One region of the Marinobacter sp. JSM 1782161 genome, then DNA from elsewhere that is predicted to be linked to it. Evidence: predicted binding sites of a transcription regulator. Region 1 holds the regulator's gene; the other holds the start of a gene.
The links. Region 1 encodes sigma-54, which starts transcription at its own class of promoters, with help from an activator protein. Its sites were predicted from a motif close to ANTGGCATNNANNTTGCTNT; they were not measured.

Region 1 (7,964 bases):
CCCGGATGGAACTCCCCTGGACGCGCGCGTTCGTGCGGCGTGTGTGGTGGTCAATCCGGATGGGGACGAGGTGGCGCGTTACGACAAGATCCACCTGTTCGATGCTCAGGTGGAAGACGCCCAGGGCCGCTACCGCGAGTCGGATACCTTCGAGCCCGGCGACGAGATCGTGGTGGTCGACACGCCGCTTGGCAAGCTGGGGCTCGCGATCTGCTACGACCTGCGCTTTCCGGAACTGTTCCGCCAGCTGCGGGCCAAGGGGGCCGACTGGGTGAGCCTGCCCAGCGCTTTCACCTACCAGACCGGGGCGGCCCACTGGCACCCGCTGCTGCGGGCCCGGGCCATCGAGAACCAGGTGTGGATGGTCGCCGCGGGGCAGGGCGGACAGCACGATGAGAAGCGTCGTACCTACGGCCATTCCATGGTGGTCGATCCCTGGGGAGCGATGGTGGTGGAAGTCAGTGAGGGTATGACACTGGCGACCGCCAACCTGGATTCGCAAAGGCTGACGGTCACTCGCGACCGGATGCCGGTCTGGTCGCATCGCCGACTATAATAGCCGTTTCTGTCACTCTAGCCGGGGCGGTGTGAGGCGGCCAAACGTCTACGCGCCGCCCGGGTTTTCCTGATCGTCGATGCATTCGCGCAGATAGCGGAACAGCTTCTTCGACTGGCCGGTATTCTTCTCCTTGGCGACATCCCGCCGGGCATTGCGTGCCAGGTTGCGCAAATGCTGCATGTCGGAGGCGGGGCAGTAGTCAAAGAACTCGCCGACGACGCTATCGCCTTCCTGAATCATGCGGTCACGCCAGCGCTCAGCCAGATGCTGGCGCCGGGTATGCTCGTCGCTGCCGGCATTCTGGGCTTCCAGCGCGCGCACCACCTCATCCAGGTGCTCCTCGTTGCGCATTACCTTGCCGACGTACTGAAGATGGCGGCGCTTGGCCTCGTTCTGGCGGATGCGGCGAGATTCCTCAATGGCGGCTCGCAGCGTGTCGCTGATGGGCAGTGCCTCGGCCTGTTCCGGGGTGAGTGCCAGTAGCTGCTTACCGATGGCCTGCAGCGCGTGCATTTCCCGCTTCAGTTCGGATTTACTCTTGAACTCGACCTCGTCCGGGTCGTAATGATCGTGCTCTGTCGTCATGCTGTGTCCATCGGTTCTTGGCCCGGGCGATGCGGTTCGCTCAGGCGTAAATCAGGGTGGCCAGCCCCAGGAAGGAAAGAAACCCCACCACGTCCGTCACCGTCGTCAGGATCACGCCGCCGGCCAGCGCCGGGTCGATGTTGCGCGCTTTCAGGAACAGCGGCAGCAACGTGCCCACCAGGGCGGCGGCGATCAGGTTAATGATCAGGGCCGAGGCAATGATAACGCCGATCATCGGGTCGGCAAACCACACGGTGGCGGCCACCGAGACCACCAGCGCCCAGAGGATGCCGTTGAGGACACCGGCAAGGAACTCCCGGTTCAGCAGCCAGCGCACGTTGGCTCCGCTGATCTGCCCCACCGCCATGCCACGAATGACGAGTGTCAGGGTCTGGCTGCCGGCGATGCCGCCCATGCTGGCAACGATGGGCATCAATACCGCCAGCGCCACCACTTTGGAGATGGTGCCCTCAAACAGGCCGATGACCGCCGAAGCGATGAAGGCGGTGATCAGGTTGATGCCCAGCCAGACGGCGCGGCGCTTGGTGGTCTTTATCACCGGCGCGAAGGTGTCTTCGTCCTCGTCCAGGCCGGCCATGCTCATCAGCGAATGGTCGGCGTCCTCGCGGATAACGTCGACCACGTCATCGATGGTGATCCGGCCCAGCAGCTTGCCGTCTTCACTGACCACGGGGGCCGAAATCAGGTCGTAACGTTCGAAACGGGTGGCCACCTGGGTATCGGAAAGGGTCACCGGAATGGGTTCGATATCGGTGTCCATCACCTCGCGGACGGTGGCGCTGGGGCTGGATACCAGCATCTTGGTGATGGGCATCACACCGATGTACTCGTCGCGACGGTTGACCACGATCAGGCTGTCGGTCATCGGCGGCAGGGCGCGATGGCGGCGCAGGTAGCGGAGCACCACGTCGATGCTGAGATCCGGACGCACCGTGATGGTGTCCGTGTTCATCAGGCCGCCGGCCGTGTCCTCCGGGTAAGCGAGGACTTCCTCAACCCGCTGGCGATCCTGTTCGTCCATCGTGTCGAGAACTTCCTGGATGACCGTATCCGGCAGCTGCTGGAGCAGGTCCGCCAGGTCGTCCGATTCGAAGTCTTCGATGATGGTGGCCAGTTCCTGGGCGTTGAGCTTGCTCAGGAAGTAGCTTCGGATATCGTCATTGAGGTACTGGAGGACTTCCCCTTCGAGGTTCTTGTCCACCAGATTCCAGAGCAGTGCCCGTTGGCGCGGCGGGGAGGATTCCAGCAGGTGGGCAATATCGCTGGGGCTGAGGCCACCATTGAGGATGCGCGCCACCTGTTGCAGGGCGCCACTGTCGAGGGCTTCGCCGAGCGTACGGAGACGTTGCCTGGCCTGGCTGTTTTCGACTGCGTCTGTCATGAAGGTCCCATGAATCCGGGCCGAGGCCATGCGCGGACAGTCTCGGGCCATCTTGGGCCTGGGCGGGCTGTCCGGATCGCCTCGGGTGCTGCCATAAGGATCTTCTGGATAAGTCCTGGAAGGTCTCGCCGAGACGCCCCAGGACTTATTCAGAAGTTCCTAAGTATAGCGGACTTACGTTGCAGACGTGAGAACTTGGTGTAGGTAAATCCCGCGTCCGTGGGGCGGTTGGGCGAGTGCGCGTGTCGGCGTCGGATCTACTCGCCTTCGCCAAAGTAATCGTTGATCAGCTCGACCAGGGCGTCGCGCGCCGCCTGTTCGTCGGGCCCGTCGAGAACCAGCTCGATATCGGTGCCGCGGCTGGCCGCGAGCATCATCACCGACATGATGCTCTTACCGTCCACCTCCCGGCCGTCCTTGGCGATCAGCACCTGGCTGTCGTACTCCGACGCGGTGCTGACCAGCTTGGCTGCGGCCCGGGCATGCAGACCGAGCTTGTTGATGATGGTGATGGGCTCCCGGATCATGGCGTGTCGTCACTGGCCGCCGTGTGCAGGTGCGGCATCTCCGTGTGGCGGATCTGCACGTTGCCGTATTGCTCGCGGAAATAACGCCCCAGTTGGTCGCAGATGTAGACCGAGCGATGCTGACCGCCGGTGCAGCCGATGGAAATGGTCATGTAGCTGCGGTTGCTTGACCGGAAAGTCGGTAACCACTTCTCCAGAAGTTCCTTGAGATCGTCCAGCATGTCCCGGGTTTCCGGCTGCCCCTCCAGGAAAGCCTGGACCTGAGGATCGACACCGGTGAAGTCGCGCAGACTGGCGTCCCAGTAGGGGTTGGGCAGGCAGCGCACGTCGAACACGTAGTCGGAATCCACGGGTACGCCGTGCTTGAAGCCAAACGACTGAAACAGCAGGGCCAGTTCCTGGTCGCGTCGCCCCACTACGCGCTGACGCACCATGTCGCGCAGCTCATACATCGACAGCTCGGTGGTATCGATGTACAGGTCGGCCAACTGCGCCAGGGGGTCGAGCAAGTCCTTCTCGTGGTTGATCGCCTCGCGTAGCGACGTGCGGACATTGCTCAGCGGGTGCTTGCGGCGTGTGGCGTGGAAACGCTGCAGCAGGGCCTGGTCGGTGGCGTCGAGGAAGATGATTTCGACGTTCAGGCTGGCGCCCTTGAGGCGCTCGTGGATCTCGTCGAAGTTGGCAATCTCATCGGCCAGGTTGCGGGCATCGATGCTCACGGCAATATTGCGGAGCTTGTCCGGCGAGGCATTGCTGGCTTCCTCGGTCAACGGGAACAGCAGGCCGATGGGGAGGTTGTCGATACAGTAGAAGCCCAGGTCCTCGAGCACGTGCAGTGCCGTACTCTTGCCGGATCCGGAACGACCGCTGACGATGATCAGTTTCATGCAATGCCTTCGTCGAATCGGCGAATGGTTACTCGGGTTGCGTCATGACGCGGAACAGCTCGTCGGCGTCCCGGCATTGACGCAGGCGTTCGCAGAAGCTGCGCTCGTTGAACTTCTCGGCCAGCTGGCTCAGCAGTTCCAGGTGCTCGCTGGTCGCCTCCTTGGGGACGATCAGCACGAACAGCAGATCCACCGGCTGGTTGTCGATGGCGTCGAACGCAACCCCTTCCTCCAGGGTCAGCAGGGCACCCACCACATGATTGCAGCCGTCCAGACGGCAGTGGGGGATGGCAATGCCCTGACCGATACCGGTGCTGCCCAGCCGTTCCCGGGACACCAGGTTATTGAAGGTCTGGGTCTCGTCGAGCTCGGGGTAGCGCTTGGCTACGTGCTCGGCGATCAACTCAAGGATGCGTTTCTTGCTGGTTCCCGGCACACCACAGAGGGTGAGCTCGGGAACCAGGATGGACTGGATGGTTAATGGTGATTCCGTCATGGATGGAATGCTTTCCCTTGGATGGAACGGCTAGCGGCCGGCAGCACCGTGCATTCGATCAACGGTCTTTTCCTTGTGCTTGAGGATCTGCCGATCAAGTTTGTCGAGCAGGCCGTCAATGGCCGCGTACATATCTTCGTTTTCAGCCTTTGCGTGGATTTCACCACCAATGACGTGGAGTGTGGCTTCGGCCGTCTGGCGCAGCTTCTCCACGGACAGGGTCACCTGACAGTTGCTGATGTGGTCGAAATGGCGTTCGAGTTTTTCAAACTTGCCGGAGACATAGTCTTTCAGAGCGGGAGTCAATTCGACATGGTGACCTGACATATTGAGTTGCATAGGCTTCTCCTGTTGTCGATATGGCCGGGAGCAGAGAAGCTCCCGACGTTGAGCCCGTCGCACTCAGCGACGTTTGAAAACCGACTCTGGCTGGCCCTGGGCGCTTGCGTCTCAGACCAGTCTCTTGCGTTCGTTGGACGGCGGAATGTGCATCGCCTCGCGATACTTGGCGACCGTCCGTCGTGCCACCTTGATGCCCTGGTCCCCGAGCAGCGCTGCAATCTTGCTGTCGCTGAGGGGTTTCTTCGGGGTTTCGGCGGCGACCAGTTTCTTGATCATGGCACGAATTGCCGTGGAGGAACATTCACCGCCCTCGTTCGTGCTCACATGACTGGAGAAAAAGTACTTCAGCTCGAAGATACCGCGCGGCGTATGCATGTATTTCTGGGTGGTGACCCGGGAAATGGTCGATTCATGCATGCTCACTGCCTGGGCAATGTCCGAAAGGATCAACGGCTTCATGGCTTCCTCGCCATGATCCAGAAATCCCTGCTGATGTTCAACGATCCGGGTGGCGACTTTCAGCAGGGTCTCGTTGCGACTCTGCAGACTCTTGATGAACCATTTGGCCTCCTGCAACTGATCGCGCAGGTAGGTGTTGTCGGCACTGTTGTCGGCCCGGCGGATCAGCGCCGCGTAGCCGGCATTGACCCGGATGCGCGGGGCAATTTCGGGATTGAGTTCGACGCGCCAGCGGCCCTTCTGCTTGGACACCACCACATCCGGCACCACGTAATCCGGCTCGGCCTGGTCGAGAGAGTCGCCCGGCCGCGGGTTGAGCGTCTGGATCAGCGCCAGCACGCACTTCAGCTGCTCTTCGCTGAGGCGGCTGCGGCGAAGCAACTGGGCGTAATCGCGATTACCCAGCAGGTTGATGTAGTGGCTGATCACCAGGCGTGCCTGGGGCAGCCAGGGCGTCTCCGGTGGCAGCTGGTTGAGCTGGATCAGGAGGCACTCCTGCAGGTCCCGTGCGAACACGCCCGGCGGGTCGAAGTGTTGCAGGCGGCGCAGTACGGCCTCGACCTCGTCCAGTTCCAGCGGATCTTCCTCGCTGTCGTCGACCAGCCCGGCGTGGATGTCTTCCAGTGTCGAGATCAGGTAGCCGCGCGGGTCCACCGAGTCGAGCAGGGCGTGAGCAATGGCGCGGTCGCGCTCGCCCATGGGGGTGAGGTTGAGCTGCCAGAGCAGGTGGTCCTGCAGGGTCTCGGCGGGGGAGTTGCGTGATTCGAAGTCGGTGTCGTCGTCTTCTTCGCTGCGTGCTGCCGGTGCCGGGGCGGACTGGTAGATGTCGTCCCAGGCGGTGTCGACCGGCAGGTCATCGGGGATTTCCTGGTTGGTCTCGGTGTTCCAGTCGGGTTCGGCCGGCTCGTCCCAGCTATCGTCGTCCTGTGCGGTGTCGTTGCTGTCCTCGCCCTTGCCGTCAGCGGACGCGTCCTCGCCGTCGCTCTCACTATCCGCGGCGCCGTCTTCCTCTTCCGAGGTTTCCAGCATGGGGTTGGATTCGAGCGCTTGCTGGATTTCCTGTTGTAAGTCCAGCGTGGAAAGTTGCAGCAGGCGGATTGCCTGTTGCAACTGGGGTGTCATGGTGAGCTGTTGACCCAGCTTCAGCTGAAGCGAAGCTTTCATTACCATTGATTTAGTCCCGTCACCCTGTGGCCATCGACTGAGTTATTGCGCCTGGGCAAGACCTGTCCGGATGTCTCCGGACCTTGAAAACGCTCGTGTCAGAGGTCGGTCCGGCTTGCCAAGCAAATTCTTTGCCGAAGTTTACTGCTATGGGTGTCCCGATGACAATGTCTTGGTCGGCGGATATGCCCCGAGAGGTTTGCCGACCCTGTTTCGAGTTTAGCGTTTTGGCGCCCACTGCGATACCCATACCCGATTGACGGGCTCACATATGGAATTCGTTGCCCAGGTAGACTTCCTTGACCTGCTGGTTGGCCAGGATCTCCTCAGACTGTCCGGATGCGATAATATGGCCGCCGCTGACGATGTAGGCGTTCTCGCAGATATCCAGGGTTTCGCGCACGTTATGGTCGGTGATCAGCACACCGATGCCCTTGTCGCGCAGATGGCGGATGATCTGCTTGATGTCGCTTACCGAGATCGGGTCGACGCCGGCAAAGGGCTCGTCCAGCAGGATGAAGGCCGGCTCCATCGCCAGCGCCCGGGCGATCTCCACGCGCCGGCGTTCCCCGCCCGACAGCGCCATGCCCAGGCTGTCCCGGATATGCGTGATGTGAAACTCTTCCAGCAGGTTTTCCAGCCTTTCATCACGCTCCGCCCGGGACAGGCCCTTGCGCGTTTCCAGAATCGCCATGATGTTGTCGCGCACACTGAGCTTGCGGAACACCGAGGCTTCCTGGGGCAGATAGCCGATGCCGGAACGGGCCCGGCCGTGCATGGGCAGGGGTGTGATGTCTTTCTCATCGATGCTGACCCGGCCGTTGTCCGCCTTGACCAGGCCCACGATCATGTAGAAACAGGTGGTCTTGCCGGCGCCGTTGGGGCCCAGCAGGCCGACGATTTCCCCGCTGCGGATTTCCAGTGAGACGTCTTTGACCACTTTAATCTGCTTGTAGCTCTTCGCCAGATTGCTCGCACGCAGTATGGCCATCAGTTACCGGCCTCCGAGGTTCCGCTGCCCTGGCGTGGCTGGATAACCATTTCCACGCGTCCATCGCCACCATCGGACTTGCTGCCACCGCCGGCGGTGACGACGCGCCTGGCCGTGTCGTAGTCGATGCGTTCGCCCTTGAAGACGTTGCCGTTCTGGCGGATGACGGCTTTTTCCTCAAAGGTCAGCCGGTTCTCGCCGGCGGCGTAGATGATGGTCAGTGCTTCGGCGTCGGTTTTCGGTGTTTCGCCCTGTTGCGGCTGTATGTAGTGCGCCGGCTTGCCGTAGGCTTCGATGCGGTTCAGCGCGCCCTGGCTGCGGTAGAGGACGACCCGGTCCGCGGTCAGCTCGGTGGCGTCCTGGCGCACGACCACACCGCCGGTGTAGACCGCCGTACCCTTGGCGTCGTCGAGTCGGGCATTGTCCGCCGATACCTTGATCGGGCTGTCCGAATTCAGGTCAAAAGCCTGGGCGTTTGCGGCCAGCGCCAGGAGCGCGGCGCCCAGAAGGCGGCGCAGGGGCGCGCGTTTACTGCGCTGATGGCAACTCATA
Region 2 (7,964 bases), on a different contig from region 1:
AGGGTGGCGTCGTCGGCCCCGATCTGCGAGACCGAGTAGTCGACCGTGAATCGCGAACCGGAGAGCAGGGTGAACTCGGCTTCCCGCTTGGTGAAGGGCTGGCCGGTGCGGCAGGCTTCATCCAGGGTTTCGAAGGCTTCCGCCGAGCCGATGAACCATTCGGTCAGGCGCGTGCCGACCATGCGCGGTCCGCTGGCTTCGAGCAGGTATTCGGCCGCGGCGTTGATGTACTGGATGCGCAGTTCCGCATCCAGCACGAGCGTGGCCGTGGTGAGATGATCCAGTATCTGCCGGTAGACGAGTTCGTTTGACATGATGCCCCTCTTGTTCGGTGCATTAACTGCAAAAAGCGAACCAGTTACGAACGCGGGAGAAGGCGCTGCGCCTTTTTGGTTAGCTCCGGCGCGTCGGCTTGTCGCATGAATGCCGTGTTTCGGTGCCTGGCGGTGGCGGCAATCGGCGTTATCGGTGCAGGCTGATGAGTCGGGAGGCCGTTTCGGCCGTCCAGGCGCGATCCAGCGGCCTGAATCCACGGCAAATCAGGTGCTGGACGCGCTTTTGGCGCATGGGCGCAGCCGGGTGCTCAGATTGGTTCCCTTATCGGCTGAGGCACCGGGTCAGCTGCTCAGGCATCGACGTCTGAGACCAGGAGCGCCCTGCTTTAGTACGGATGGTAGGATCTTTTTGGTGCCAGCGCACCAAAATAGTGCCCGGCAGTGGCCGGGCACGGGGCGTGTCAGTTGTTGCGGTTGCGGTTAAGAACGGAGGGGCGATGAATGGTGAACGTGATGCTCTGGCCGGACTGGACGATGCGCCCGTCCCGGTCGATCACCTTGACCGAGGCATTGTGGGTTCCGCGGAAGACATTCTGCAGGGCAAATTGTCCGGAGGCATTCTGGCCAATGGGCTGGCCGTCCAGGGATACCTCGAACAGGTGCCCGTTGCGCAGTGCCGGCTGGCTGGAGACCGCGAAGGTCATATCGCCGTTGCCGCTGTGGAAGGCGGTGTCATCTTCTGGTGCATCGAAACCGACACGGCTGTAGGGCTTGGCCGGCGTCTGGTCGTCGACGGACGGCTTTTCCTGCTGTGCTTCGAGCTGGCGCACGTCCTCGGCGTTGGGCAGCGTGACCGTGGTGACCGGCTTGACGTTCACTTCCTCGCCGCCCGACGACGCCTGGTCGGTAAACGTCACGTTGCCCTGTTCGTCCACGCTCCGGTAAACCTGCGCCTGCACGCTGGAGGCGGCCAGGGCCAGCAGACTCAGTAATACAATGCCTCTGTTCACGGGATTCTCCCTGTTCTCGTATTTTTCCCGATTATTGGTCGTTGTTCACCGGCAATGCAACTTCCTAATGTATCTGTGATATGACGAAGATTTCAGAATGTGCGCCGGTCTGCGGACACGGTCTTCCCGGCCGCGCGCTGGCCGGATAAACGGACAGACACAAAAAAGCCCCGCCGGGGCGGGGCTTCTTCTGCAGGCGCGGGAGCGCTTAGCAGGAGTAGTACAGGTCGAACTCGACCGGGTGAGTCGTCATGTTCAGACGCTCGACCTCGGCACGCTTCAGCTCGACGTAGCCGGAGATCATGTCTTCGGTGAAGACGCCACCGCGGGTCAGGAACTCGTGGTCCTTCTCCAGGGTGTCCAGGGCTTCCTGGAAGGTCTCGGCAACGGTCGGGATTTCCAGCGCTTCTTCCTTCGGCAGGTCGTACAGATCCTTGTCCATGGCATCGCCCGGGTGGATCTTGTTCTGGATGCCGTCAAGGCCGGCCATCAGCATGGCGGCAAACGCCAGGTACGGGTTGGCGGACGGATCCGGGAAACGGACCTCGATACGACGCGCTTTCGGGCTGTTCACGTACGGGATCCGGATGGAAGCGGAGCGGTTACGGGCGGAGTAGGCCAGCATAACCGGAGCTTCAAAGCCCGGAACCAGACGCTTGTAGCTGTTGGTGGACGCGTTGGTGAACGCGTTGATGGTCTTGGCATGCTTGATGATACCGCCGATGTAGTACAGGGCGGTTTCGCTCAGGCCGGCGTAGCCGTCGCCGGCGAAGGCGTTCTTGCCGTCCTTGCTCAGGGACATGTGGACGTGCATGCCGGAACCGTTATCACCGACCACCGGCTTGGGCATGAAGGTGGCGGTCTTGCCGTAGGCGTGGGCCACGTTGTGGACGCAGTACTTCAGGATCTGTACTTCGTCGGCTTTCTTGGTCAGGGTGTTGGCGCCAACGCCGATTTCACACTGGCCGGCGGTACCCACTTCGTGGTGGTGAACCTCGATTTCCAGACCCATGGATTCCATGGCCGCGCACATGGCGCCACGCAGGTCGTGCAGGCTGTCTACCGGCGGAACCGGGAAGTAGCCGCCTTTAACGCCCGGACGGTGACCGATGTTGTTGCGGTCGAAATCCTCGCCGGAAACCCAGGCGGCTTCTTCGGAGTAGATTTCGTACATGGAACCCTGCATGTCGGTGTTCCACTTAACGGAGTCGAATACGAAGAATTCCGGCTCCGGGCCGAACAGGGCGCCGTCGGCGATGCCGGTGGACTTCAGGTATTCCTCGGCGCGACGCGCAACGGAGCGTGGATCACGCTCGTAGCCCTGCATGGTGGAGGGCTCGACGATGTCGCAGGTCAGGTTCAGCGTGGTTTCTTCGGTGAACGGGTCTATGACGCCGGTTTCGTCGTCCGGCATCAGGATCATGTCGGACTCGTTGATGCCTTTCCAGCCGGCGATGGAAGAGCCGTCAAACATCTTACCGTCACTGAAAAAGTCTTCATCAACCTCGGAAGCGGGCAGGGTCACGTGCTGCTCTTTGCCGCGGCTGTCGGTAAACCGCAGGTCAATCCACTTCACTTCGTGTTCTTTGATCAGGTCAAGCGTCTTGGACATTACGCATACTCCGTCAGTTTATGTCTTATTTGGAGCCGGTTCGGCTGGTCGACCTCACTCAGCGTCCGATTCATTCGACAGGCGCAGGCAGCTTAGCAAAAACAGCTGCGGCCGTGCCCGAAATTTCGGCTGCAACAGGTTAAGCAAAGCGCTTGCCAATCGCGGCGAATTCGGTCGATGCTGGTGCAGTGTGGGCATTTAGAGGGCGATTTCAGGGAGCGGTTCCGCGACTCTGGCAGGGTGTCTGGTGCTTTTTGTGTTCTTAAATGGTGCGCAAGCAGGTGTTGTTGCACCAAATGTGTGCGGTAAATCTGGGGGCCAGGGATCCGGCGAGAGCGTTGCTCACAATTTGAACGTAGTTACGGTCACCGGTTTTCGATATACTGCGCGCGCCTGACGTCCGGCTGCCGTATCATGGTGGCCTGGACCCCTACATTTCCCGATTTGAGATGGCATGCCGGGCGGCTCGACCGCCTTTTATGATCCTTCTCAGGTCATACGCATGTCTCAGGATTGTTTTGTGATCGAAAAACGTCGAAATATTGCCATCATTGCCCACGTCGACCACGGTAAGACGACGCTGGTCGATAAGCTGCTGGACCAGTCCGGCACACTGGACCGCAAGGAAACCGGTTCCGAGCGGATCATGGATTCCAACGACCAGGAAAAAGAGCGGGGCATCACCATCCTCGCCAAGAACACCGCCATCCGTTGGAATGAATACCAGATCAACATCGTGGACACCCCGGGCCACGCCGACTTCGGCGGCGAGGTTGAGCGGGTCATGTCCATGGTCGATTCCGTGCTGCTGCTGGTGGATGCCGTCGACGGTCCCATGCCGCAGACCCGCTTCGTCACCCAGAAAGCCTTCGACCAGGGCCTGCGTCCGATTGTCGTGGTGAACAAGGTGGATCGTCCCGGCGCGCGTCCGGACTGGGTCATCAACGAAGTGTTCGACCTTTTCGACCGCCTCGGCGCAACCGACGAACAGCTGGATTTCCCGATCATCTATGCCTCCGCCATTAACGGCATCGCCGGCCCGGAAGCCGACGAGCTGGCGGACGACATGACACCGCTGTTCGAGGCGATCGCCGCAAACGTGCCGGCGCCGGATGTCGATGTCGAAGCGCCGTTCCAGATGCAGATCTCCCAGCTGGACTACGACAGCTACGTGGGCGTTATTGGTATCGGTCGCATCACCCGCGGTACGCTGCGCCCGGGCCAGCAGGTGGCGGTTGTGGACCGCAATGGCGACAAGCGCAACGCCAAGGTTCTGGAAGTGAAAGGCTTCCACGGCCTGCAGCGTATTCCGGTCGAACAGGCCAGTGCTGGCGACATCGTCTGCATCAGCGGCATCAGTGAACTGTTCATCTCGGACACCCTGTGCGATCCGCAGAATCCGGAAGCCCTGCCGGCCCTGACCGTCGACGAGCCCACCGTGAGCATGACCTTCCAGGTGAACGACTCTCCGTTCGCCGGCAAGGAAGGCAAGTTCGTCACCAGCCGCAACATCAAAGAGCGCCTGGACAAAGAGCTGCTGCACAACGTGGCGCTGCGCGTGGAACCGGGTGACACGGCCGAGAAATTCAAGGTCAGCGGCCGCGGCGAGCTGCACCTGTCGGTGCTGATCGAGAACATGCGCCGGGAAGGTTTCGAGCTGGGTGTGTCCCGGCCGGAAGTGGTCCAGCGCGAAATCGACGGTGAGTTGCAGGAGCCGTACGAGTTCGTCGTGATCGATGTCCAGGATGAGCACCAGGGCTCGATCATGGAAGTTATGGGCCTGCGCCGCGCCGAGCTGAAGAACATGGTGCCGGACGGTCGTGGTCGTACCCGCCTTGAGTTCATCATGCCGGCCCGTGGTCTGATCGGTTTCCGTAACCAGTTCCTGACCATGACGTCGGGCTCCGGCATCCTGACCAACGTCTTCGACCACTACGGTCCGGTCAAGGGCGGTGACATCGAACACCGCAACAACGGCGTGCTGGTGTCCATGGTCGACGGCAAGGTCCTGGGCTACGCCCTGATGACCCTGCAGGAGCGCGGTCGCCTGTTCGTTGAGCCGGGTACCGAAGTCTACGAAGGTATGATCATCGGCATCCATAACCGGGACAACGACCTGGTGGTGAATCCGACCAAGGCCAAACAGCTGACCAACGTCCGTGCCTCCGGTACCGATGAAAACGTCATGCTGACGCCGCCGGTCCGTCAGACGCTGGAACAGGCGCTGGAGTTCATCGACGACGATGAGCTGGTGGAAGTGACGCCGGAATCCCTGCGCATCCGCAAGAAGCTGCTCAAGGAAAACGAGCGCCGTCGCGCCCACAAGAAGTAAGTCCGGCCCGATGGGCTGAGCATCATGCCCGTCGAATGCGGAGCCGGCATCGACCGGCTTTGCTGACCACCCTCCCGCGCTCGCGGTGAGGGTGGCATTTCCCGCCTGTATCCCCTAAATTCAGACCATTCGTAGCATCCCTTTTGTTAGCCCGTCACGAGCAGGTGCGCCATGCTGTCGCTGTATCCCGAGATCAAGCCCTACGCCGAACACCGACTCAAGGTCGATCCGCCTCACGAACTCTATATAGAGGAAAGCGGCAATCCCGATGGCATTCCGGTGGTGGTGGTCCACGGCGGGCCAGGTGGTGGCTGCGAGGATTACTATCGGCGTTTCTTCGATGCCGAGCGCTTCCGCATCATTCTGTTCGACCAGCGCGGCGCCGGTCGCTCGACGCCGCTGGCTGAGCTGGAGGGCAATGACACCCAGGCGCTGGTAGCCGACATGGAGTGCATTCGCCAGTTCCTGGGGATCGAGCAATGGGCGCTGTTCGGTGGCAGTTGGGGATCGACGCTCAGTCTGGCGTACGCGCAAACCCATCCGGAATGCGTGCTTGGGCTGATTCTGCGCGGCATTTTCCTGTGCCGTCCGCAGGACATCCGCTGGTTCTACCAGGAAGGGGCCGGGCGCATCTTTCCGGATTACTGGGAGGACTACGTTTCGCTTATTCCTGAGGCTGAGCGCGGTGATCTGGTGGGCGCCTACTATCGCCGGCTGACCAGCGTCAACGAGCTCGAGCAGATGCAGGCGGCCAAGGCCTGGTCCGTGTGGGAAGGTCGTTGCGCGACGCTGCACCCCAATCCGCGAGTGGTGGAGCATTTCGGACACCCGCACGTTGCCATCGCCCTGGCCCGGATCGAGTGTCATTACTTCATGAACAATGCTTTCCTGGAGCCGGATCAACTGGTGCGCGATGCCGGTCGGCTGTCGGGTATTCCCGGCTACATTGTCCACGGACGCTACGACATGGTGTGCCCGTTGGACAACGCCCACGCCCTGCAGCAGGCATGGCCGGACGCCGAGTACTCGATTATCCGCGATGCCGGGCACTCGGCTTCGGAACCGGCCATCGTCGATGCCCTGATGCGGGCCTGCGAGAAGTTGGCCGAACGTTATGCGGAACGGCACGAGCGGCCCGTCTGACAGTCCGGCGCGGATTCCCCTGGCGGACGACTTCCGGGCCCCGGCGCCGGGGCCTGGAAGGTGGCTGGTTGGTCTTTGTGCAGTGCGGCTCTTTTGTCTAAATATGTAAACGCAGCTTGCCCACCCGAATCCCGGTAATTAGAATCCACAGCTGTTTGATGTCGTTTCTGTCACGGGTCTGTCACAATAAATCCCCGGACGGGAATGTTACCGGCCGAAGGCAAAGGGAACAGGCGTCGCTTTGAAAGCTCTTATCCAGCGGGTCAATCACGCCAACGTGGATGTGGACGGTTGCTCCGTCGGCCGCATTGGTAGCGGCATCCTCGTTTTCCTGGGCGTCGAGCACGACGACACCGACCAGACGGCCGAGCGACTCGGCCAGCGCATCCTCAACTACCGCATATTTGCCGACGCCTCCGGGCGTATGAATCTCAGCCTGTTGGACGCCGGCGGCAGTCTCCTCGTAGTTCCCCAGTTCACATTGGCCGCCGATACCCGGAAGGGCCAGCGCCCCAGCTTTTCCTCCGCGGCGGTGCCAGAGCAGGGGCGGGCGCTTTTCCGCCAGTTTGTCGACTGCGCGCGGAGAATCCTGGGCGACGAGCGCGTGGCAACGGGCGAATTCGGTGCGGACATGGCGGTGAACCTGGAGAACGACGGGCCGGTCACCTTCATGCTTGAGGCCTGAGAGCGTGCTGGCGCGAGCTGAAGCAAGTGGTGGTGGCGCTGTCACGCGAATGTCACGATCGACGTGATTCAATGCGGCGCAGCCGAGTGTGGTTAGTCGGATGGTAGTACTTGAATGACTCAACAATTGTGCTACTTTTCGGGACTTTCGGGTGATGAGCTTAAACGGTGCGCACAAAATGGTAATGCTTCACGGTGAAGCAGCCTGAAAAGCGCCGGGATTCAGGTCTTTTGGTTAAGTTTATGAAAATAATTCGGTTTTTCGAGTTGGCCTGAAACTTGTTGGCGAGCGTTAAAAATGGGCTCGGCGGGATGCCTAAAAAATCGCCAAGAAAAATTTGCAAAATAAGATTGAGTGTATTAAAACCTTGTCATCATGCGACGCTTTAACTAAGCGGCGTAAGTGACTGACCTTGAAGGTGTAGCGTGTATCTGACTTCGGCAGGAGCTGATGCGATGCAAGGCCGCCGTCAGGGAGCGAAATCAACACATGTCCAACGCTTTGATTCTGAAGTCATTCGGGATTAACAGAACTGACATGTTTGATTCACATAATGGGTCCGTCCAAGGGTCCAACACTAAAAACGGGTCAAACCCGCGGCTAAAACCTGAGTTAACTCAAGAAGGAAGACGCAACATGAAAAAGACTCTGATCGCATCTGCTGTAGCGGCGGCTACGTTCACCTCCGGTGCAGCGATGGCACAGGAATCCAACCTGCCGACCGTTTACGGTAACATCCAGCTGGTTGAACGCTACGTTGACTCCGACGTAAGCGGCCACAACCACTACGGCATCGACGACAACGGTTCCACCATCGGTGTGAAGCACAGCGCCGAAATCGTACCGGGCATCGAAGCCTTCGGTAAGATCGAACTGGAAGGCATCGACGCGGACAACAAAGACACTG

Region 2: a site for sigma-54 is predicted at 3,038-3,057, ahead of glnA (glutamate--ammonia ligase). Genes of this name have one in related genera too.

What each region holds. Positions count from the first base shown of each region.
Region 1 covers NZ_WSSA01000002.1:1,176,394-1,184,357, reverse strand. The annotation lists gene GQB00_RS05225 (carbon-nitrogen hydrolase family protein) at 1-556, shown strand, start outside; gene yjgA (ribosome biogenesis factor YjgA) at 605-1,144, opposite strand; gene mgtE (magnesium transporter) at 1,185-2,546, opposite strand; gene GQB00_RS05210 (HPr family phosphocarrier protein) at 2,804-3,073, opposite strand; gene rapZ (RNase adapter RapZ) at 3,070-3,960, opposite strand; gene ptsN (PTS IIA-like nitrogen regulatory protein PtsN) at 3,989-4,456, opposite strand; gene hpf (ribosome hibernation promoting factor) at 4,487-4,795, opposite strand; gene GQB00_RS05190 (RNA polymerase factor sigma-54) at 4,907-6,421, opposite strand; gene lptB (LPS export ABC transporter ATP-binding protein) at 6,687-7,412, opposite strand; gene lptA (lipopolysaccharide transport periplasmic protein LptA) at 7,412-7,963, opposite strand; gene lptC (LPS export ABC transporter periplasmic protein LptC) at 7,941-7,964, opposite strand, start outside.
Region 2 covers NZ_WSSA01000006.1:131,373-139,336, reverse strand. The annotation lists gene glnL (nitrogen regulation protein NR(II)) at 1-314, opposite strand, end outside; gene GQB00_RS20880 (DUF4124 domain-containing protein) at 737-1,285, opposite strand; gene glnA (glutamate--ammonia ligase) at 1,494-2,897, opposite strand; gene typA (translational GTPase TypA) at 3,418-5,229, shown strand; gene pip (prolyl aminopeptidase) at 5,401-6,372, shown strand; gene dtd (D-aminoacyl-tRNA deacylase) at 6,614-7,057, shown strand; gene GQB00_RS20855 (porin) at 7,694-7,964, shown strand, end outside.